One region of the Enterobacter sp. genome, then DNA from elsewhere that is predicted to be linked to it. Evidence: predicted binding sites of a transcription regulator. Region 1 holds the regulator's gene; each other region holds the start of a gene.
The links. The regulator PhoB, encoded in region 1, activates phosphate uptake and scavenging genes when phosphate is short. The targets are predictions, from matches to a motif close to CTGTCATAAAACTGNCNNAT.

Region 1 (5,504 bases):
CTTATAACGTTTAAAGGCAAGGTGGGATCGTAAAACCAGAACAATATGCCAGCATGAAAATACGCACCAGCATAATACGCTGTTTATAAGAAAAACCCATGGCTAATCATGCGAACAAAAAACAGCCAGCCGTATAAAATTCATCCGCGTTTCGCTTGACTGCAAAGCAAACGGGCCAGCGATGGCTGACCCGTGGAAAGGTAAAATGACACGCCCGCCGTCAGGCGGTCTTTTTGGCAATTAATCGTTCCGGAATAACGAAACTGAAGCGGGTTCCTTTACCCAGGGTACTCTGAATATCGAGACGGCTTTCATGGTGATTGACCGCGTGTTTCACAATTGCCAGCCCCAGGCCGCTTCCGCCTGTCTGGCGGGATCGCGCTTTATCCACACGGTAAAAGCGCTCGGTCAGACGCGGAATATGCTCCGGCGCAATCCCCGGCCCGTTGTCCTCCACGCTAAACTCGGCCCCCGTTGGGGTATGGTGCCAGCGCACCACGATATCCGTCCCCTCCGGCGTATGATTCACCGCGTTATACACCAGGTTGGAAATGGCGCTGCGCAGCTCATCTTCGCTGCCCAGCACCTTCAGCGTGTTGTCGACGTCAAAGGTCAGGTGATGCTTTTTGTGGCTTAACGTCTGCGCTTCACGCTCCACGACCCGCAGCATCATCGGGACATCAATGGTGTCATTCAGCGCGAGCGTTGGCGCCGCTTCAATCTTCGAGAGCGTCAGCAGCTGCTTCACCAGCCCTTCCATCCGGTGCGTTTGCTCACGCATGGTGTGGAGCGCTTTTTCACGCGGCGCACCTTCCAGCGTTTGCTCCTGCATCATCTCCAGGTAGCCCTGCAGCACGGTCAACGGGGTTCGCAGTTCGTGGCTGACGTTGGCGAAGAAGTTGCGACGCGCCCCTTCCAGCTGGTGCATCTGGGTAACATCGCGCGCCACCATCAGCCACTGCTTATCGCTGTAGGGCATCACGCGTATTTCCAGATGGCGGCCATTATTGAGCTTAAGATTGTGCGGACGGGTGAAATCACGCTTTTTCAGATACAGCGTGAACTCGGGATAACGCAGAAGGTTGAGGATATTCTGGCCATTGTCATCCGGCCAGCGCAGGCCCAGCAGCTGCTGCGCCAGGCCGTTACACCAGAAGATCGTCCCTTCTTCGGTGGTCAGGATCACGGCATCCGGCAGCGACTCTGCACCGCTGCGAAAACGCTTAATCAGGCTTCCCAGCTCGCGGCGACGCTTTTTATTACGCATCTGCATTTGATGCAGACCGTAAAGCAGCGGCTCCCAGCTGCCGCTTCCCGGCGGCGGCGTCATGCTTCGGTCAACCCACAGCCACCAGGAGAGGCGCAGCAGGTTCCAGAAATGCCAGATGAGCAGCCCGGTGACCGACGCCAACAGAAACCACGGCAGGTGTCCAAGAAAGGCCCCCAGAATGAAGGCCGGAATACAGCATAAGATCAGTTCAAAGACGAGCCTTTTCCATGACAGACGTTCCAGCACGCGTCACACTCCTGTCATTGTTCAGAAACGGGTAGAAAAACGATAACCCGTGCCGCGGACCGTCTGCACCATGCGATCGTGGCCGCTCAGTTCCAGCGCTTTTCGCAGGCGGCGGATATGTACGTCAACTGTCCGGTCTTCGACATACACGTTAGTTCCCCAGACGTTATTCAGCAACTGCTCGCGGCTGTAAACGCGTTCCGGGTGGGTCATAAAGAAGTGCAGGAGTTTAAATTCGGTAGGCCCCATGTCGAGGGGATTCTCACCGGTCATCACGCGGTGAGAAGTAGGATCAAGGCTCAGCCCCTGCATTTCGATCACCTCTTCCACCGCCATCGGTGAAATACGGCGCATCACGGCTTTAATGCGAGCCACCAGCTCTTTTGGGGAGAACGGTTTAGTAATGTAATCGTCCGCACCGGTCTCCAGACCGCGCACGCGATCCTCTTCTTCTCCGCGCGCCGTGAGCATCACAACCGGGATATCGCGGGTCAGCGCTTCACGCTTCAGGTGTTTGATAAACTGCAGTCCGGAGCCGCCGGGCAACATCCAGTCCAGCAGAATCAGATCGGGCCAGGGTTCATTCAGCTGGTTCACTGCGCTGTCATAATCTTCCGCTTCAACCGGCTGGAAGCCGTTTTGCTCGAGCACGAAGCACACCATTTCACGAATTGGAGCTTCATCTTCTACGACCAGAATACGTCTCGCCATACTTTGCCCTGTCTTATCTTATTTACGTTACAAGTTTGTAATTCGGCGCCATTATGCGTCAGATTTATGACAGATTTATGAAAAACAGTACCACTATAAATGGCAAACTGTTGTTTTATTACAGCGGTTATTTTCCCTTCTCTGAACGTTTATAATCCTGCTTTCTCTTTTTTGCCACGGATCAGCTATGCGCATACTACACACCTCGGACTGGCATCTGGGTCAAAATTTTTACAGCAAAAGCCGTGCGGCTGAACATGAAGCGTTCCTGAACTGGCTGCTGGAAACGGCCCGGACGCATGAGGTGGACGCGATTATCGTGGCGGGAGATATTTTTGATACCGGCTCGCCGCCGAGCTACGCGCGCGAGCTGTACAACCGCTTCGTGGTGAATTTACAGCAAACAGGGTGTCATCTGGTGATTGTCGCCGGCAACCACGATTCCGTCGCAACGCTGAATGAATCCCGCGACATCCTGGCGTTTCTCAATACCACCGTCGTCGCCAGCGCCGGGCACGCCCCGCAGATCCTGAAAAAACGCGACGGGTCGCCGGGGGCGGTGCTGTGTCCGATACCGTTTTTACGTCCGCGCGACATCGTGCAAAGCCAGGCGGGGCTGTCGGGTGCGGAAAAGCAGCAGCATTTATTACAGGCCATCACCGACTATTACCACCAGCAGCACGCCGAAGCCTGTGCACTGCGGGGTGACCAGCCGATTCCGGTGATTGCAACCGGGCATCTCACCACGGTCGGGGCCAGTAAAAGTGACGCCGTGCGTGACATCTATATCGGCACGCTGGATGCCTTTCCGGCGCAAAACTTCCCGCCAGCCGACTACATCGCGCTAGGCCACATCCACCGCGCTCAGGTCATCGGCGGCTGCGAGCATATCCGCTACTGTGGCTCACCTGTTTCGCTCAGCTTCGACGAAACGGGCAAAGCCAAATCCGTGCATCTGGTGAGTTTTAGCGAGGGCAAACTCAGCGCCGTCGAGACGCTGGAGGTGCCCGTCACCCAGCCGCTGGCGGTGCTGAAGGGCGATCTCGACGCCATTTCCACCCAGTTGGAGCAGTGGCGCGGCGTCGAGCAAGATCCCCCCGTCTGGCTGGATATCGAAATCACCACCGACGACTACCTGCACGATATGCAGCGAAAAATCCAGGCACTGACCGAAGACTTGCCGGTAGAGGTGTTACTGGTGCGCCGCAGCCGCGAGCAGCGCGAGAAAATTCTGTTAAGCGCTCAACGCGAAACGCTCAGTGAGCTTCGGGTTGAAGAGGTGTTTGAACGCAGGCTCTCGCAGGAGGAAATCGACGACACGAAGCGCGCAAGACTCAGCGAACTGTTCAGCCATACCCTGCATGCGCTCAATGATGAGGAAGAAAACGCGTGAAAATTCTGAGCCTGCGCCTGAAAAATATCAACTCCCTCAAGGGCGAGTGGAAAATTGACTTTACCGCTGAGCCGTTTGCCAGCAACGGGCTGTTTGCCATCACCGGCGCGACCGGGGCAGGTAAAACTACCCTGCTCGACGCCATCTGTCTGGCGCTTTATCACGAAACGCCGCGCCTGAATAAGGTCTCCCAGGCGCAAAACGATCTGATGACGCGCGACACCGCCGAGTGCCTGGCGGAAGTGGAGTTCGAGGTAAAAGGCATCGCCTACCGCGCCTTCTGGAGCCAGAACCGGGCGCGCAACCAGCCTGACGGGAACCTGCAGGCACCGCGCGTTGAGCTGGCGCGCTGCGAAGATGGCAAAATCCTGGCCGACAAAGTGACGGATAAACTGGAGCAAACCGCCGCGCTCACCGGGCTGGACTATGGCCGCTTTACCCGCTCGATGCTGCTCTCACAGGGGCAATTTGCTGCCTTCCTCAACGCCAAACCGAGCGATCGTGCCGAGCTGCTGGAAGAGCTGACCGGCACCGAGATCTACGGCCAGATTTCCGCCATGGTGTTTGAAAAACACAAAGCCGCCCGCAGCGTGCTTGAAAAGTGCGAGGCGCAGGCGGCGGGCGTCGTGCTGTTGAGTGAAGAGCAACAGCAGCAGTTACAGCAAAGTTTGCAGGCACTTACTGACGAAGAGAAAATCCTGCTGGAACAGCAGCAAAGCCAACAGAAAGATTTTCAGTGGCTTACGCGCCATGAAGAGCTCGTAAGAGAGCAACAGCGCGTCAACGCGCTCCAGCAGCATGCGCAACAGGCGCTGGCGGACGCAGCACCTGAGCTGGCAAAACTCCAGCTTGCTCTGCCCGCCGCCCAGCTTCGACCGCTTTGGGAGCATCAGCAGGAACAAACCGCACGCCTGACGCAAACGCAGCAGCGTATTATCGAAGTAAATACTCGCTTACAAGCCAAAACCGCACTGCGCGCGCGGATCCGCAACTCTGCACTGCGTAACCACGAGCAGCTACATACCGAACTGACGTCGCTGGCGCAGTGGCTGGCGGAGCACGAGCGTTATCGCCTGCTGGGGCAGGAGATCGCCGGATGGCGTGCCCAGTTCTCGCAGCTTAACCGCGATAAAACGCAGTTAGCCTCGCTTGCGGCGCGGATAGGTGAATTACGCAACAAGCTGGCTGAGATGCCGGAAAATGCGCTGACGCTAACGGCGGACGAAGTCAGCGTGGCCATGGAGCAGCAGTCCCGGTCACGCACGCTGCGCCAGCAGCTGACGTCGCTGCATGCCCGCTATCAGCCGCTGCAAAAGCGCCTGCGCCAGAGCGGTGAAAGCGTGCAGAAGGCGCAGGCCGAACAAAATAAACTCAATGAAACGCTGACGCTGCGCCGCCAGCAGTACAAAGAAAAAAACCAGCACTATCTCGACCTGAAAGCCCTGTGCGAGACCGAAGCAACAATCAAGAAGCTGGAGCATTACCGTTCGCAGCTTGAGGCGGGTAAACCCTGTCCGCTGTGCGGTTCCTGCGAACATCCGGCCGTTGAGCAATATCAGTCGCTTGAGCTGACGGATAACCAGCGCCGCCGTGATGCCCTGGAAAAAGAGGTCGCCGCCCTTAAAGAGGAAGGCCTGCTGGTGCTGGGACAGGTCAATGCCCTGACTCAGCAGATCCAGCGTGAAACAGACGACGCGCAGACGCTTTCTCAGGAAGAGCAAGCGCTCACTAAAGAGTGGATGGCGGCCTGCACGTCCCTGAACATTTCATTGAATATTCAGGATGATATCGCGCCATGGCTGAACGAACAGGAACAGTACGAGCGCCAGCTTTATCAGCTCAGCCAGCGGCTGACCCTGCAGAACCAGCTGAACGAACAGGAAG
Region 2 (5,504 bases), on a different contig from region 1:
TATGACGGCGCGAATAAGTTTAAAACCATCATCGGTGATGATGTGTTCGTGGGCTCCGATACGCAGCTGGTGGCGCCTGTTACCGTGGGTAACGGGGTGACCATTGCAGCCGGAACAACCGTAACGCGTGATGTGGCCGAGAACGAGCTGGTGTTAAGCCGCGTTCCGCAGGTCAGCAAACAGGGCTGGAAACGTCCGGTGAAGAAAAAGTAACGGATTTACCCCTCTCCCCAAAGGAGAGAGGGGATCGTTCGGTGCGGTGTTTTTCTCCCTCGCCCCTTTGGGGAGAGGGCCGGGGTGAGGGGATAATATAATCCTCCCCCCACAAGCAGTACCCATAAAAATAACCCCACTCTCTACAAGGCTCGGGGCGCCCGGAAAGGGCAAATACAGGTCAGCGACAACGCAGGCATAATGCCTAAATTCGGAATCTAAAATTATGTGTGGAATTGTTGGCGCAGTTGCGCAGCGTGATATTGCTGAAATCCTTCTCGAAGGTTTACGTCGTCTGGAATATCGTGGTTACGACTCTGCCGGTCTGGCTGTCGTCGATGCAGAAGGTCATATGACCCGTCTGCGTCGTCTCGGTAAAGTGCAGATGCTGGCCCAGGCCGCGGAAGAACATCCGCTGCACGGGGGAACCGGTATTGCGCACACCCGCTGGGCGACGCACGGCGAACCGTCTGAAGGTAACGCGCACCCGCATGTGTCTGAACACATCGTGGTGGTGCACAACGGCATTATCGAAAACCACGAACCGCTGCGCGAAGAACTGAAAGCGCGCGGCTACACCTTCGTCTCTGAAACTGACACCGAAGTGATTGCTCACCTGGTGCACTGGGAGCTGGAGCAGGGCGGTACACTGCGTGATGCGGTGCTCCGTGCTATCCCTCAGCTGCGCGGTGCGTATGGTACGGTGATCATGGATTCCCGCGATCCGTCAACGCTTCTGGCCGCGCGTTCCGGTAGCCCGATGGTTATCGGTCTGGGCATGGGTGAAAACTTTATCGCCTCTGACCAGCTGGCGCTGCTGCCGGTTACCCGTCGCTTTATCTTCCTCGAAGAGGGTGATATCGCGGAAGTGACCCGTCGCAGCGTGACCGTCTTCGATACTAAAGGCGAGCAGGTGAAGCGTCAGGAGATCGAATCGAATCTGCAGTACGACGCGGGCGACAAAGGCGCTTACCGTCACTATATGCAGAAAGAGATTTACGAGCAGCCAAACGCCATCAAAAACACCCTGACCGGGCGCATTAGCCACGGTGAAGTGGATCTGAGCGAGCTGGGCGCAAACGCGAACGAACTGCTCAGCAAGGTCGAGCATATTCAGATCGTGGCCTGCGGCACCTCCTATAACTCCGGTATGGTTTCTCGCTACTGGTTTGAATCCCTGGCGGGCGTGCCGTGCGATGTGGAAATCGCGTCTGAATTCCGCTATCGCAAATCTGCGGTGCGTCGTAACAGCCTGATGATCACCCTTTCCCAGTCCGGCGAAACGGCGGATACGCTCGCAGCGCTGCGTCTGTCTAAAGAGCTGGGCTACCTGGGCTCTCTGGCCATCTGTAACGTCCCGGGCTCCTCGCTGGTGCGTGAATCCGATCTGGCGCTGATGACTAAAGCGGGCACCGAAATCGGCGTGGCTTCAACCAAAGCGTTTACCACGCAGCTGACCGTTCTGCTGATGCTGGTGGCGAAGCTTGCGCGCCTGAAAGGCGAAGATGCGTCCGTTGAGCATGACATCGTTCATGGTCTGCAGGCGCTGCCAAGCCGTATTGAGCAGATGCTGTCTCAGGACAAACGCATCGAAGCGCTGGCGGAAGATTTCTCTGACAAACATCACGCCCTGTTCCTGGGTCGTGGCGATCAGTATCCGATTGCGCTTGAAGGCGCACTGAAGCTGAAAGAGATCTCCTACATCCACGCGGAAGCCTATGCGGCAGGCGAGCTGAAACACGGCCCTCTGGCGCTGATTGACGCGGATATGCCGGTCATAGTTGTGGCACCAAACAACGAACTGCTGGAAAAACTGAAGTCTAACATCGAAGAAGTGCGTGCCCGTGGCGGTGTTCTGTACGTCTTCGCCGACAAAGATGCCGGTTTTGTCAGCAGCGACAACATGCACATCATCGAGATGCCGCATGTGGAAGAGGTGATTGCACCGATCTTCTATACCGTTCCGCTGCAGCTGCTGGCTTACCATGTGGCGCTGATCAAAGGCACCGACGTTGACCAGCCGCGTAACCTGGCGAAATCAGTTACCGTAGAATAATCCCTTCAGGCTCCACCCTCGGGTGGAGCTTTTTTATCCCGCCCGGTTTGTTTTTAATCAATCCTGTCTCGTTTTTAATAATGACAATTTGTCATCTTCAGCTACTTTTTTCAGTGTCACATAAAGAAAATATTTCTGAAAACGTATTGTCATAAAAGTGGCTAACACGATGAAAATTAAGCTTTATTGTGCGGTATTTTAAGTGAAATTTTCATTGTCATAAAACTGTCATAATTCGTACATTTATCTGTCACCTGTTTGTCCTATTTTGCTCATCGTAGCCACTAAACAACGATTTACGAAAATCTTGCAGGAGACATTATGAAAGTTATGCGTACCACTGTCGCAACTGTTGTCGCCGCGACCTTATCTCTGAGCGCGTTCTCTGTATTTGCAGAAGCAAGCCTGACTGGCGCTGGTGCAACCTTCCCTGCGCCGGTGTATGCCAAATGGGCGGATACCTACCAGAAAGAAACCGGTAACAAGGTTAACTATCAGGGTATCGGCTCCTCCGGTGGCGTGAAACAAATTACCGCGAACACGGTTGATTTCGGCGCGTCTGACGCTCCGCTGTCTGATGATAAGCTGGCTCAGGAAGGCCTGTTCCAGTTCCCTACCGTGATCGGTGGCGTGGTCCTGGCGATCAACCTGCCGGGCGTGAAGTCGGGCGAGCTGGTGCTGGACGGCAAAACGCTGGGTGACATCTACCTGGGCAAAATCAAAAAATGGGATGACGAAGCGATCGCTAAGCTCAACCCAGGCCTGAAGCTGCCTTCTCAGAACATCGCCGTGGTTCGCCGCGCGGATGGTTCCGGTACGTCTTTCGTGTTTACCAGCTACCTGGCGAAAGTGAACGAAGAGTGGAAATCTAAAGTCGGCTCCGGCTCAACCGTTAACTGGCCTACCGGTCTGGGCGGTAAAGGTAACGACGGTATCGCCGCGTTCGTACAACGTCTGCCTGGCTCCATCGGCTACGTAGAGTATGCGTACGCGAAGCAGAATAACCTGTCCTACACCAAACTGGTGTCTGCAGACGGCAAACCGGTTAGCCCGACCGAAGAGAACTTTGCTAACGCTGCCAAAGGCGCTGACTGGAGCAAATCCTTCGCTCAGGATCTGACTAACCAGAAGGGCGAAGGTGCATGGCCAATCACCTCTACCACCTTCATCCTGGTGCACAAAGAGCAGAAGAAACCTGAGCAGGGCGCTGAAGTGCTGAAGTTCTTCGACTGGGCATACAAAAACGGCGGCAAACAGGCTAACGCTCTGGATTACGCCACCCTGCCGGACAACGTGGTTGAGCAGATTCGTGCTGCATGGAAAACCAACGTGAAAGACAGCAGCGGTAAAGCGCTGTACTAACAGGATATATTTAACGAAGATGGCGGGTGGCGCTGCGCTTACCCGCCCTACGGTTTAAGCTGTAGGCCCGGTAAGCGTCAGCGCCACCGGGCATATTCGTAAAAACGTCTCAAACAGAAGAGTAATTTATGGCTGCAACCAAGCCTGCATTTAACCCTCCGGGTAAAAAAGGTGACATGATTTTCAGCGCGCTGGTCAAACTGGCTGCGCTGATTGTGCTATTGCTGCTGGGCGGCATTATCGTGTCTCTGATTTTCTCCTCATGGCCGAGCATCCAGAAATTCGGTTTCTCCTTCCTGTGGACCAAAGAGTGGGACGCGCCGAACGACATCTACGGTGCTCTGGTGCCGATTTACGGCACGCTGGTAACCTCGTTCATCGCCTTGCTGATTGCGGTTCCGGTAAGCTTTGGTATTGCCCTGTTCCTGACGGAGCTGGCGCCAGGCTGGCTGCGTCGTCCGCTGGGTATTGCCATCGAACTGCTGGCGGCTATTCCGAGTATCGTCTACGGCATGTGGGGCCTGTTCATCTTTGCCCCGCTGTTCGCTACATATTTCCAGGAACCGGTGGGTAATGTCCTCTCTGCCATTCCGTTTGTGGGGGCCCTGTTCTCTGGCCCGGCTTTCGGTATCGGCATTCTGGCGGCAGGTGTGATCCTCGCCATTATGATTATTCCGTACATTGCGGCGGTCATGCGCGATGTCTTCGAACAAACGCCGGTGATGATGAAAGAGTCGGCCTACGGCATCGGCTGCACCACCTGGGAAGTAATCTGGCGCATTGTCCTTCCGTTCACCAAAAATGGGGTGATCGGGGGCGTGATGCTGGGCTTAGGTCGTGCGCTGGGTGAAACCATGGCGGTCACCTTTATCATCGGTAACACCTACCAGCTCGACAGCGCGTCGCTCTACATGCCGGGTAACAGTATTACCTCGGCGCTGGCGAATGAATTTGCGGAAGCGGAATCCGGGCTGCACGTGGCGGCGCTGATGGAGCTGGGTCTGATTCTGTTCGTTATTACCTTCATCGTTCTGGCGATTTCCAAGCTGATGATTATGCGCCTCGCTAAAAATGAGGGAGCACGCTAATGGCTACTCTCGAAATGCAAGCTACCGCTGAACTGGCGGAATCCCGCCGCAAGATGCAGGCCAGACGCCGCATGAAAAACCGCATTGCCCTGACGCTCTCAATGGCGACGATGGCATTCGGCCTGTTCTGGCTGGTCTGGATCCTCTTCTCGACAATCGTTCGTGGGATTGACGGAATGTCACTCTCGCTGTTCACCGAAATGACGCCGCCGCCGAACACGGCGGGCGGTGGCCTGGCGAATGCGCTGGCCGGCAGCGGGTTGCTGATCCTCTGGGCGACGGTCTTCGGCACGCCGCTGGGCATCATGGCGGGCATTTACCTGGCAGAATACGGTCGTAAATCCTGGCTGGCGGAAGTGATTCGCTTCATTAACGATATTTTGCTGTCAGCCCCGTCTATCGTGGTGGGTCTGTTCGTTTACACCGTTGTTGTAGCGCAGATGGAACACTTCTCCGGCTGGGCGGGTGTGATTGCCCTGGCGCTGCTGCAGGTGCCGATTGTGATTCGAACCACCGAGAACATGCTGAAACTGGTGCCGGACAGCCTGCGTGAAGCGGCTTATGCACTGGGTACGCCGAAATGGAAGATGATCTCTGCGATTACGCTGAAGGCGTCCGTATCTGGGATCATGACCGGTATCCTGCTGGCGGTTGCGCGTATCGCGGGTGAAACTGCGCCGCTGCTGTTTACGTCCCTCTCCAACCAGTTCTGGAGCACGGACATGATGCAGCCGATCGCCAACCTGCCGGTGACGATCTTTAAATTTGCGATGAGCCCATTCGCG
Region 3 (5,504 bases), on a different contig from region 1:
AATCAACAGCAGCTCAGGTGAATAGCCGGTATCACCGCTGAACCAGAAACGGTGATGCCGTCCTTCCATCACCCAGCCGCACCACAAGGAACGATTGCGGTTCCATGGCGTGCGCATGCTCCAGTGCTGTGACGGTACGGCGGTCAGCGTCATCCCCTGCCAGGTGAAACTCTGCCACCAGTCAAGCTCAACTACGCGTTTTGCTCCCCGACGACGAAACCAGTCGGCCAGACCCAGGGGAACAAAAACACTAACGTCGGGAAAGCGCTTGAGAATTCGGCGAATGGTCGCCTCATCAAGATGATCGTAATGATTATGGGAGATGACGACCGCATCAAGCTGATGAAGTTGCTCGACAGACAGTACGGGAGGCGTTTTGCGCTGTGGTCCCAGGAAAGGGAGCGGAGAAGCGCGCCGTGAAAACACCGGATCGGTAAGGATGATATTACCGTCCAGCTGCAGCAACACGCTCGCGTGTCCGAGCCACCACACCCCATCTCCATGAGGTTGCGTGAGCTCTACAGGTTGCCACCAATGTTGGATAAAATCTTCATAACCCAGCGCAGGTGGTTTCGGTAAACCGGCCTCTTTACGCGCTTTACGCCAACGGTCAATGTCGCCGGGTTGATGTCCGACAGGGAGGGTATTACGAAAACCGTTCGGGGTGTGATGTTTCAGGGAGGGGTCATACCAGGGATTTTTCCAGGCCACAGCCACCTCCCAGGACAAAAAGATTAACGCTCAGCCACCAGGCGGATAAAGTCATCTTCGTCTTTGTTTTCTTCGACGACCGCGTCTTTCGGCGCGTCTTTATCTTCCGGTTCGTTAGCCTCACACAGACGGCGTAGCAGCGCATTCTGACGTTTTTGCTGATCGAGCAGCGCTTCCAGCAGTTCGATCTGCTCGTTAGTCCGGGAGCTGGCTCGGTTCACGAAAAACCAAATGACCAGACCCACGAGCAGAACAACCAAAGAAATCATCAGGGATGCTATATTCAGCAGCCCTGAATTCAGTAACTCACCCATTTCACCACCTCAATAAAAACGTCTATTTTACCACTGGCGCGAAGGAAGGAAATCACGTTGAGAAAAAATGTCTCTTACCACGGAATAAACTTGTTGATTGCGCAAACGCCGCTAAAAAACTGTACATCCTGATCGCACATCACATTGATCGTCTGCGTCCATAACACCACGCACGCTATCAGCACGATAACCAGAATCACCCAGCGTATTTTTTTCACTCCACACTCCGTCTTAAAACCTGATGTAGCGAGGTTATCACGCTTATCTTAAACAAGGACTAACTGTGCCTCTAACACGCTTTTTTTCAGAATCATGCACTTGTTTCATCACGTAAACACATTACGCTAGCATTACGATAACAATGATAAAAGAGGTAATGATGCGCTTTATTGTTCGAACAATTATTGTACTCGCCCTTGTCTGGATTGGCCTTCTGTTATCGGGCTATGGCGTGCTCGTGGGGAGCACCGAAAACGCAGCCGGGTTAGGCATTCAGTGTAAATATTTAACAGCACAAGGAATGAGCACAGCCCAGTATCTGCATACTGACAGCGGGATCGTTGGCTTAACCCACTGCCCTGTACTGCGTAAAACATCCGTCGTGATTGATAATGGCTAATCAGTCTGATTATGACGCAAAAAAAAACGCCGCATCAGATGCGGCGTTTTTTACGCAGAGGGATTAAAACGGGTATTCGTGATATCCCATCTGTGCAGAAATTTTACGTGCGGCAGTGTGCAGAATAGCCACATACTCATGCAAACGCTCTTCAGAGAAGCGTAAAGTCGGGAAGGAGATACTTAAGCCCGCAATCACCACGCCAAAGCGGTCAAACACCGGAACGCCGATGCAGCGCAGCCCTTCTTCCTGCTCTTCATTATCTTCGCCATACCCCTGCTCGCGTACGTGATCCAACACCGTTAACAGCGCGTCTGTGCTGGTAATGGTTCGTGAGGTACTTTGCTTGTATTCCACCCCTTCGAGGATCTGCTTCACTTCCTCACGATCGCGCCACGCCAGCAGAACCTTACCAATCGCGGTACTGTAGAGTGGGTTGCGACGACCAATGCGCGAATACATGCGCAGATTGTACATGGAGTCGATTTTATGGATGTAAACAATACTGTCTTCATCCAGCGCACCGAGATGGATGGTCTCTTTAGTCAGACGAGAGATTTCGCGCATCTGAATATCAGCGCTGCGGATCAGGTCAACATTTTGTAGCGCGCGGGCACCCAGTTCAAACAGCTTCAGCGTCAGAGAATATTTTTCAGATTCGCCTTCCTGGGCGACATAGCCCAGCGACTTCATGGTTTGCAAAAAGCGATATACGGTGCTTTTAGACATCATCACGCGCTGCGACAACTCTGTAATACCTATTTCACGCTCTTCTCCCAGTGCCTGTAAGATGCCAAACACCTTCAGCACGGAAGAAACAGAATCTGGCTGTTTATCCAAATCCGCAATAGCCATTTACCACCTCATAGAGAGTGTTTTATAAAAATCAGAACCGGTTTTTATTATAAGTTCCCGTCATGTCACCTGCAATCAATCCGCGTTTACTTCGTTACAAATCTGCGACATATCGCGGCTGTAACAATGCTAAAATAGTTATCCTGAGAATAATTTCACACTGAGCTTTTTTAATCTTAATGGAAAAGACCCTTTCCGATGGCCTGCCTTTACCCCAGCGGTATGGCGCGATAGCCACCATCATTATCGGTATCTCAATGGCCGTCCTTGACGGCGCAATCGCGAACGTTGCCTTGCCAACCATCGCCAGCGACCTGCACGCCTCTCCCGCCAGTTCGATATGGATAGTTAATGCCTACCAGATTGCGATTGTGGTTTCCCTGCTCTCGTTCTCTTTCCTGGGCGATATGTTCGGTTATCGTCGGGTGTATCAGTGCGGTCTGGTGGTTTTCACCTTCACGTCGTTGTTATGCGCCCTTTCAGATTCACTGCATACCCTGACGCTTGCCCGCATAGCGCAGGGTTTTGGCGGCGCGGCGCTCATGAGTGTGAACACGGCGTTGATCCGCTTAATTTATCCGCAACGTCATCTGGGGCGCGGTATGGGGATAAACTCTTTTATTGTCGCCGTCTCTTCCGCCGCCGGACCAACCATTGCGGCGGCTATCCTTTCCGTTGCGTCATGGCAATGGCTGTTCGCTATTAACGTGCCGCTGGGTATTGTCGCCATCTTCTTTGCCCTGCGCTTTCTACCCGCTAACGGTCCCAAAAGCACCATGCCGCGCTTCGATGTGGCGAGTGCGGTGATGAATGCCCTGACCTTTGGCCTGCTTATTACGGCGTTGAGCGGCTTTGCGCAGGGACAGTCCCAGATGCTTACCGGTGTGGAGCTTATCGCTCTGCTGGCGATCGGCTTCTTCTTTGTTCGCCGCCAGCTCACTCTCCCTGTACCTTTACTGCCCGTTGACCTGTTGCGTATCCCCCTCTTTTCCCTCTCCATTTGCACGTCCGTCTGCTCCTTCTGCGCCCAGATGCTGGCCCTGGTTTCTCTGCCCTTCTTTTTGCAGAGCGTGGTAGGCCGTTCAGAAGTGGAGACCGGCCTGCTGTTAACCCCCTGGCCGCTGGCGACAATGGTGATGGCGCCGCTGGCAGGTTACCTCATTGAACGCGTCCATGCCGGTTTATTGGGCGCTTTGGGGCTGGCGGTGATGGCGACAGGCCTTTTCGCGCTGGCTCTGCTGCCGTCATCGCCAACCGATCTGGACATCATCTGGCGCATGATCCTCTGTGGCGCGGGGTTTGGCCTTTTCCAGTCCCCTAACAATCACACCATCATCACCTCCGCGCCGCGTCATCGCAGCGGGGGTGCCAGCGGCATGCTGGGGACCGCTCGACTTCTGGGGCAAAGCAGCGGTGCGGCGCTGGTCGCCCTGATGTTTAACCTCGCAGGCCAGAACGGCAACCATGTTGCACTCCTCACCGCCGGTGTACTTGCCACCCTCGCAGCTATCGTCAGCGGCCTGCGGGTGACCCAGCCCAGGGTTCAGGCATAAAAAAAGCCGGGCGGAGTGCTCTCCTGCCCGGCTTAGTAGGGTTCTTTGCCTTACTTCAGGTATTCCCCACTGCGCAGCGCTTCAATACGTTTATCCAGCGGCGGGTGAGACATAAACAGCTCGCTCAGCGATTTGGACTTACCGTTAATGCAGAAGGCCATCATGCTGTTCGCTTCCTGTGGCTCATAGCTGGTTTTCAGACGCTGCAGGGCTGCAATCATCTTCTCGCGACCAACCAGCTTCGCCGAGCCGGCATCCGCGTGGAATTCACGGTGACGGGAGAACCACATGGTGATGATGCTGGCCAGAATACCAAAGACCAGTTCCAGAACCATTGAAACAGCGAAGTAGATCAGCGGGTTGCCGTTGCTCTCTTCACCTTCGTCACGGTTTCCGCCCATAAAGCCTGCCGCGATCTGCGCCAGAATACGGGAGATGAAGATTACGAAGGTGTTTACCACGCCCTGAATCAGGGTCATGGTCACCATGTCACCATTTGCGATATGGCTGATTTCGTGGGCGATAACCGCTTCGGCTTCATCACGGCTCATGTTCTGCAGCAAGCCGGTGCTGACGGCCACCAGCGACGCATCACGACGGGCGCCCGTGGCAAAAGCGTTGATGTCCGGGGCATGGTAAATCGCCACCTGCGGCATAGCGATCCCGGCCTGACGGGATTGCTGAGCCACCGTATTCATCAGCCACTGTTCCATATCGTTACGCGGCTGTTCAATAACCTCACCACCCACCGATTTCAGTGCCATCCACTTCGACATCAGCAGGGAGATGAACGAGCCACCAAAACCAAACAGCAGCGCCATAATCAACAGACCCTGAACGCTGCTCGACTGAATTCCTGTCAGGCTTAGCACGAGCCCGAAAACCACCATAACCGCCAGGTTGGTGAGCAGGAAGAGCGCGATTCGCATCATAATTTTCTTTTTACCTCAGTTTAACAAAACGCACTATGCGATTACCCACATCGTATGGGTATTGCGGCTATTTTCAAGCATCCGACGGGCGTAAGTCACCAGAAAGACACAACTTTACACAATTGGAAATCAGGCTGACGGAAGGATGCAGAACAAAAAGAAACAGGCACAATTTCTTGTGCCTGTCATGAGGTTATTTTGCCGGAGCGGGCTGTACGGCAGGTTTCTCTTTTTCCTGATTCGCCAGGTCGAGAGCGATATGCACCGTCTCGTCCAGATACGGATCCGGCTCCTGGTAATCTTTTGGCAGATCGTCCAGTTTCTTGAGTAGAGGCTTACCTTCGCGCTTGAAGCGATCGTTGATACGCGCCAGGCGAGTTGCATCGTCTTCGTTGTTCTCTTTCTCACGCTGTGCGTAATTCAGAGAAACAATATTCCGCTTATCTTTCAGGGCATTGAATCGTGCAATATCCTTCATGATGTACTGGAATTCCGGATCCTTCGCGATGCGGTCGTTATG
Region 4 (5,504 bases), on a different contig from region 1:
TCCACGCCCTGATCTCCTCCGGTACCACGCCTAAGCTGCTGGCAAACGAGAAAGACGCACGCCTCATCGGCTACGGCGCCATGCTGATGGAGTCCTTCGTGGCGATCATGGCGCTGGTTGCCGCGTCTATCATCGAACCGGGTCTGTACTTTGCGATGAACACCCCTCCGGCGGGTCTCGGTATTACCATGCCGAACCTGCATGAGATGGGCGGCGACAACGCGGCGCTGATTATGGCGCAGCTGAAAGACGCCAGCGCACACGCGGCGGCGACCGTCAGCTCCTGGGGGTTCGTGATATCGCCTGAGCAGATCATGCAGACGGCGAAAGACATCGGCGAACCGTCCGTGCTGAACCGCGCCGGTGGCGCTCCTACGCTGGCTGTCGGTATTGCACACGTGTTCCACAAAGTGCTGCCGTGGGCGGACATGGGCTTCTGGTACCACTTCGGTATTCTGTTCGAAGCGCTGTTCATCCTCACCGCGCTGGACGCCGGTACCCGTGCGGGCCGCTTCATGCTGCAGGACCTGCTCGGTAACTTCGTGCCGTTCCTGAAGAAAACCGACTCTCTGGTAGCGGGCATTCTGGGCACGGCGGGCTGCGTCGGCCTGTGGGGCTACCTGCTGTATCAGGGCGTTGTCGACCCGCTCGGCGGCGTGAAGAGCCTGTGGCCGCTGTTCGGTATCTCTAACCAGATGCTGGCGGCTGTAGCTCTGGTGCTCGGTACCGTTGTCCTCGTGAAGATGAAACGCACCAAATACATCTGGGTCACCGTGGTGCCTGCGCTGTGGCTGCTGCTCTGCACCACATGGGCGCTTGGCCTGAAGCTGTTCAGCGTCAACCCGCAGCTGGAAGGCTTCTTCTTCATGGCTAACCAGTACAAAGAGAAGATTGCCGCAGGCGGCGCGGATCTGACCGCGCAGCAGATTGCCAACATGAACCATATCGTGGTGAACAACTACACCAACGCGGGTCTGAGCATTCTGTTCCTGGTGGTGGTGTACAGCATCATCTTCTACGGCATCAAAACCTGGCTGAAAGTGCGTAACGCCGACGGCCGTACGGACAAAGAAACCCCGTACGTGCCGGTGCCTGAAGGCGGCGTGAAGACCTCTTCACACCATTAATCCGCAATCCTCACCCTCTCCCTTGGGAGAGGGCTGGGGTGAGGGAAACACAAGCCCAGCGGACTCACATCGCCGGGCTTTTTCTGTCTGGAACCCACAATGTTTGGTAACTTAGGCGAAGCAAAAAAATACCTCGGTCAGGCGGCGAAAATGCTGATTGGCATTCCGGACTATGACAACTACGTTGAGCATATGAAGACCAACCATCCGGATAAGCCGTACATGACCTACACTGAATTCTTCCGCGAGCGTCAGGAAGCGCGCTACGGCGGAAGTGGAGAAGGCGGCGTCCGCTGCTGCTAAAGGAGAGACCATGACCCCGATTGCCGTTACCCTGCTGACCGGTTTCCTCGGCGCCGGTAAAACCACCCTGCTGCGCCACATTCTGAACGAGCAGCACGGCTTCAAAATCGCCGTCATCGAAAACGAATTTGGCGAAGTCTCCGTTGACGACCAGCTGATTGGCGATCGCGCCACGCAGATCAAAACCCTGACCAACGGCTGCATCTGCTGCACCCGCTCTAACGAATTAGAAGATGCCCTGCTGGACCTGCTCGACAGCCGCGATCGCGGGGAAATCGACTTTGACCGCCTGGTGATCGAGTGTACCGGCATGGCCGATCCCGGCCCGATTATTCAGACCTTTTTTTCCCACGAGATCCTCTGCCAGCGCTATCTGCTGGACGGCGTGATTGCCCTGGTTGATGCGGTCCACGCCGACGAACAGATGAACCAGTTCACCATCGCCCAGTCTCAGGTGGGCTACGCCGACCGCATCCTGCTGACCAAAACCGACGTGGCGGGCGAAAGCGAAAAGCTTCGCGAGCGCCTGACCCGCATTAACTCCCGCGCGCCGATTTACACGGTGACGCACGGCGATATCGACCTGTCCCAGCTGTTCAACACCAACGGCTTTATGCTGGAGGAGAACGTCACCGCGAAACCGCGCTTCCACTTTATGGGAGATAAGCAAAACGACGTGGCGTCGATTGTGGTGGAGCTGGATTATCCGGTGGATATCAGCGAGGTCTCCCGCGTGATGGAGAACCTGCTGCTGTCGTTTGCCGACAGGCTGCTGCGCTACAAAGGAATGCTGTGGATTGACGGCGAACCCAACCGCCTGCTGTTCCAGGGCGTGCAGCGCCTGTACAGCGCCGACTGGGACCGACCGTGGGGCGATGAAGCGCCGCACAGCGTGATGGTGTTTATTGGCATCCAGCTGCCGGAGGAAGAAATTCGGGCGGCGTTTGCGGGGCTGAAAAAATAGCCTCCCCGCTTAACTATGCGCAGCGAACAATCCCCTCTCCCCTAAGGGGAGAGGGTTAGGGTGAGGGGTGAAGGGTAAGCCCTGGTATTATTTCACCGCCTCCGGCAGCGTCACAATCCACAGCTCGCTGTCGGACTCCGGCTTCTTCAGCGGCTTCACGCTGAGCATGGTTTCCACCGGTTTATCATCCAACGTCAGCTTGCCTTCCGCGTTCACCCGATAATCCTTGAGCTTCTTGCCCTCAACCGGATTTTGCATCGCTACCTTTACGCCAAAGTCGTTATCGTTCGCCACCGCAAGCGTTTTGCTGTCGATCAGCGCCAGCCCTTCGGCCTTCTCCTGCTGCCAGCCCAACGCGCGCAGATCGACGACCTGCGTTTTTGCCGCAAGGATAATGCCGCGCTGCGCCAGGGTTTTCTCATCATCAAACTCAGGGTACTCGCCCGGCTTGTCAAAGGTAGTCAGGTCGCTCGCCTTGCTGAGGTCTACCTTGTAAATCAGGTTACGCATCCCGTCGTTTTTATCGCTTCCCTGCTCAATCAGCAGGATGTGCTGGTCATCAAGCGCCACGATGTCGCCGATTTTGGCATCGCTGTTTTTGTCGTAGGCCGCGCTGTCGATGGGGTAACCGTACATTGCGGTTTTGCCGGTTGCCGGATCGAAGCTCACCAGACGCGTAAACAGCGCCTGCTTTTTACTCTTACCGTCGATGTCCAGCGTGCTTTGCACGGCGGCGATAATACGCCCGTCCGGCATCCGGGTCAGGCCTTCGAAGCCCCGGTTCGGCTGGCGCCATTTGATGATGTTTGGCAGACCGCCCGCGATGGATTTTTCCCCTTCCGCCGCCTGCGGCCCGTGGATCGCAAGGATTTTGCCTTTGCTGTCGACGTTAATCAGGAACGGGCCGTACTCGTCGCACAGCCAGTAGCCGCCTTTGCCGTCCGGCGTGATGCCTTCCGTGTCCAGCCCGCGGTTGTCACCCTTCAGGATCTTGAGGGTGTCGCTGAACGCCACTTCATTGGTGGAGCCAATCACGCCGTTTTGCAGCGGCAGACCGTTAATCTCGCCTTTATCGTCATGCAGCGGGCGGGCATCAACCGCCTCCGCTTTGCCATTCTGGACGCGGATGGTCATCAGCAGCGGCGCGAAATCCGGCGTGACAAATATTTTGGCTTCGTTTTTACCCCTTTTGGGCGCATCGGCGTTGGGACCGCGATCGGTCACGGTCGCAAACGTCAGGGCATCGCCCTGCTTGCCCGTAAACAGCAGGCCGGAGCCAATACCCACCGGGAGCCCATTCGGAAACGCATCGGCAAACGCGCCGCTGTATTTCACATGTGAGCCGTCAGGGAAGCTGACGACATAGCGCTCAGCAGTGGGCTGCGCCGCCAGGCCAGAGAAAGAGAGCGCACAGCCGATTAGCACAGGAATAATTTTTCTTTTCATATTGTTAGCATCCAGTAAGTGAAGCCAACAACGTAAAGAATAAACGTGTCAGAAAAATGACATGGAAGGGAAACCGGCCTGCGCGATTGAACGTATATTCATCGCTCGAAATGTAAGGCTTTGTTGTTTTGTGTGACAGGCGAAACATTTTTGGAAATTATTAGAAACCCAATTAATTCATCTCAAATCACTATCCCCGCCTCGTTCAGTTTATGTTTAGTCAAAAAACTAAACGGTTCCTAAACGCTAAAAACATCCCCTGTTGACACCCCGACAATCAAACATCATTGCAACAACTTCAATAAAAAAGTTAACAATATCAGTATAAAACCTCGATTTATATCACATTTGCAGTCATTAACATCGCTTGTTAAGGTGCGCCCAGATGAATTTAATGACGAGGCATAAAACATGAAAAAACTGAATATCCTTCTTCTTTCTGCTCTGGCTGCCGTATCGGGTTCCGCACTGGCGATGGGCGGCACCGTTGAGCAGGGTAAAAACTTTACCAACCTCAATCTGGAAATGGGGAAATCCTCATCCGGTGTTTATCTGGAAAGTAACTGGCTGAAAAACACCGATGACGGTACCCAGACCGGCGGTGTGGGCGCAGGCTACAACCTGGATCTTGGCCCGGTCATGCTGAACGCGGGCGCAAAAGCCATCTACCTCGGCCCGAAAAAAGGCGATAACGGCGTGGCGTTCCCGATTGGCGGCGGCGTAAACGTTGCCCTGACCGACAGCATCCACGTGTACGGTGAAGGCTATGTGGCGCCAGAAGGGCTGAACAACAGTGTGAAAAACTACGTCGAAGCCAACGGCGGCGTAAGCTGGACGCCAATTACGCCAGTGACCCTGAAAGTGGGCTACCGCCACGTGAGCGTGGACGGTAAAGACGGTCGTCCTGGCCACACGCTGATTGACGGCGCATATGTAGGCGGTGGAGTCACCTTCTGATGAAACACCGCATGACCGCGCTTTGCGTTCTGAGCCTAACGCTGATGCTCACCGGCTGCGTCCAGTACAAATGGGTGAAACCGGGCGTCAGCGATACGGAAATGAATAAAAAGCTCACGGAATGCGAAGCGCAGGCGCTGATCGATCTTCCCCCGGATAACGTCGTGACCGGTTCCAGCTCGGAAAAAACGGACAAAAAGAACAAGAAAAAGGATATTTCCACGAGCTACACGGTTGAAGACGCGAACGAATATCGCCGGGATACGCTGGTTGACAGCTGCATGTTTAAAAGCGGCTGGGACAAGATCGAAGTGCAATAATCCCCTTAAAAAAACCTGCCGGCCGGCAGGTTTTTTATTACCTCTTACTGACGCACCACCACCAGCTTCTGGTTCACAAACTCTTTGATCCCCAGATCCGACAGCTCGCGTCCGTAGCCGGAGCGCTTCACGCCGCCGAACGGCAGCTCTGGCGCGGTATCGGTAAGCCAGTTGATGTACACCATCCCGGTCTCGATCCGCGACGCCATCTTCTTCGCGCGCTCGATATCCTGGCTGAATACCGCCCCGCCCAGGCCGTAGTGGGAGTCGTTCGCCAGCGCGACCGCCTCGTCGTCGTTTTTCACCACGTACATCTGCGCTACCGGGCCGAAGAACTCTTCGAAATACGCCGGGTTGTCGCGCGAGATATTCGTCAGGATAGTCGGC

Region 2: pstS (phosphate ABC transporter substrate-binding protein PstS) is a predicted target of PhoB. The motif match lies at 2,484-2,503, and genes of this name have one in related genera.
Region 3: kdgR (DNA-binding transcriptional regulator KdgR) is a predicted target of PhoB. The motif match lies at 2,591-2,610, and genes of this name have one in related genera.
Region 4: ACWYRJ_RS07960 (esterase-like activity of phytase family protein) is a predicted target of PhoB. The motif match lies at 3,886-3,905, and genes of this name have one in related genera.

What each region holds. Positions count from the first base shown of each region.
Region 1 covers NZ_CDRQYH010000025.1:28,933-34,436, reverse strand. Annotated here, with positions in the region: gene phoR (phosphate regulon sensor histidine kinase PhoR) at 221-1,516, opposite strand; gene phoB (phosphate response regulator transcription factor PhoB) at 1,538-2,227, opposite strand; gene sbcD (exonuclease subunit SbcD) at 2,415-3,620, shown strand; gene sbcC (exonuclease subunit SbcC) at 3,617-5,504, shown strand, end outside.
Region 2 covers NZ_CDRQYH010000065.1:12,675-18,178, reverse strand. Annotated here, with positions in the region: gene glmU (bifunctional UDP-N-acetylglucosamine diphosphorylase/glucosamine-1-phosphate N-acetyltransferase GlmU) at 1-213, shown strand, start outside; gene glmS (glutamine--fructose-6-phosphate transaminase (isomerizing)) at 440-2,269, shown strand; gene pstS (phosphate ABC transporter substrate-binding protein PstS) at 2,591-3,631, shown strand; gene pstC (phosphate ABC transporter permease PstC) at 3,760-4,719, shown strand; gene pstA (phosphate ABC transporter permease PstA) at 4,719-5,504, shown strand, end outside.
Region 3 covers NZ_CDRQYH010000099.1:1,495-6,998, reverse strand. Annotated here, with positions in the region: gene ACWYRJ_RS19380 (MBL fold metallo-hydrolase) at 1-711, opposite strand, end outside; gene ACWYRJ_RS19375 (YebO family protein) at 735-1,025, opposite strand; gene mgrB (PhoP/PhoQ regulator MgrB) at 1,100-1,243, opposite strand; gene ACWYRJ_RS19365 (YobH family protein) at 1,405-1,644, shown strand; gene kdgR (DNA-binding transcriptional regulator KdgR) at 1,708-2,499, opposite strand; gene ACWYRJ_RS19355 (MFS transporter) at 2,679-4,052, shown strand; gene htpX (protease HtpX) at 4,103-4,984, opposite strand; partial or broken gene prc (carboxy terminal-processing peptidase) at 5,178-5,504, opposite strand, start outside.
Region 4 covers NZ_CDRQYH010000018.1:25,066-30,569, reverse strand. Annotated here, with positions in the region: gene ACWYRJ_RS07975 (carbon starvation CstA family protein) at 1-1,127, shown strand, start outside; gene ACWYRJ_RS07970 (YbdD/YjiX family protein) at 1,227-1,430, shown strand; gene yjiA (GTPase) at 1,441-2,394, shown strand; gene ACWYRJ_RS07960 (esterase-like activity of phytase family protein) at 2,482-3,840, opposite strand; gene ACWYRJ_RS07955 (YfaZ family outer membrane protein) at 4,252-4,797, shown strand; gene ACWYRJ_RS07950 (hypothetical protein) at 4,797-5,117, shown strand; gene ACWYRJ_RS07945 (NAD-dependent succinate-semialdehyde dehydrogenase) at 5,162-5,504, opposite strand, start outside.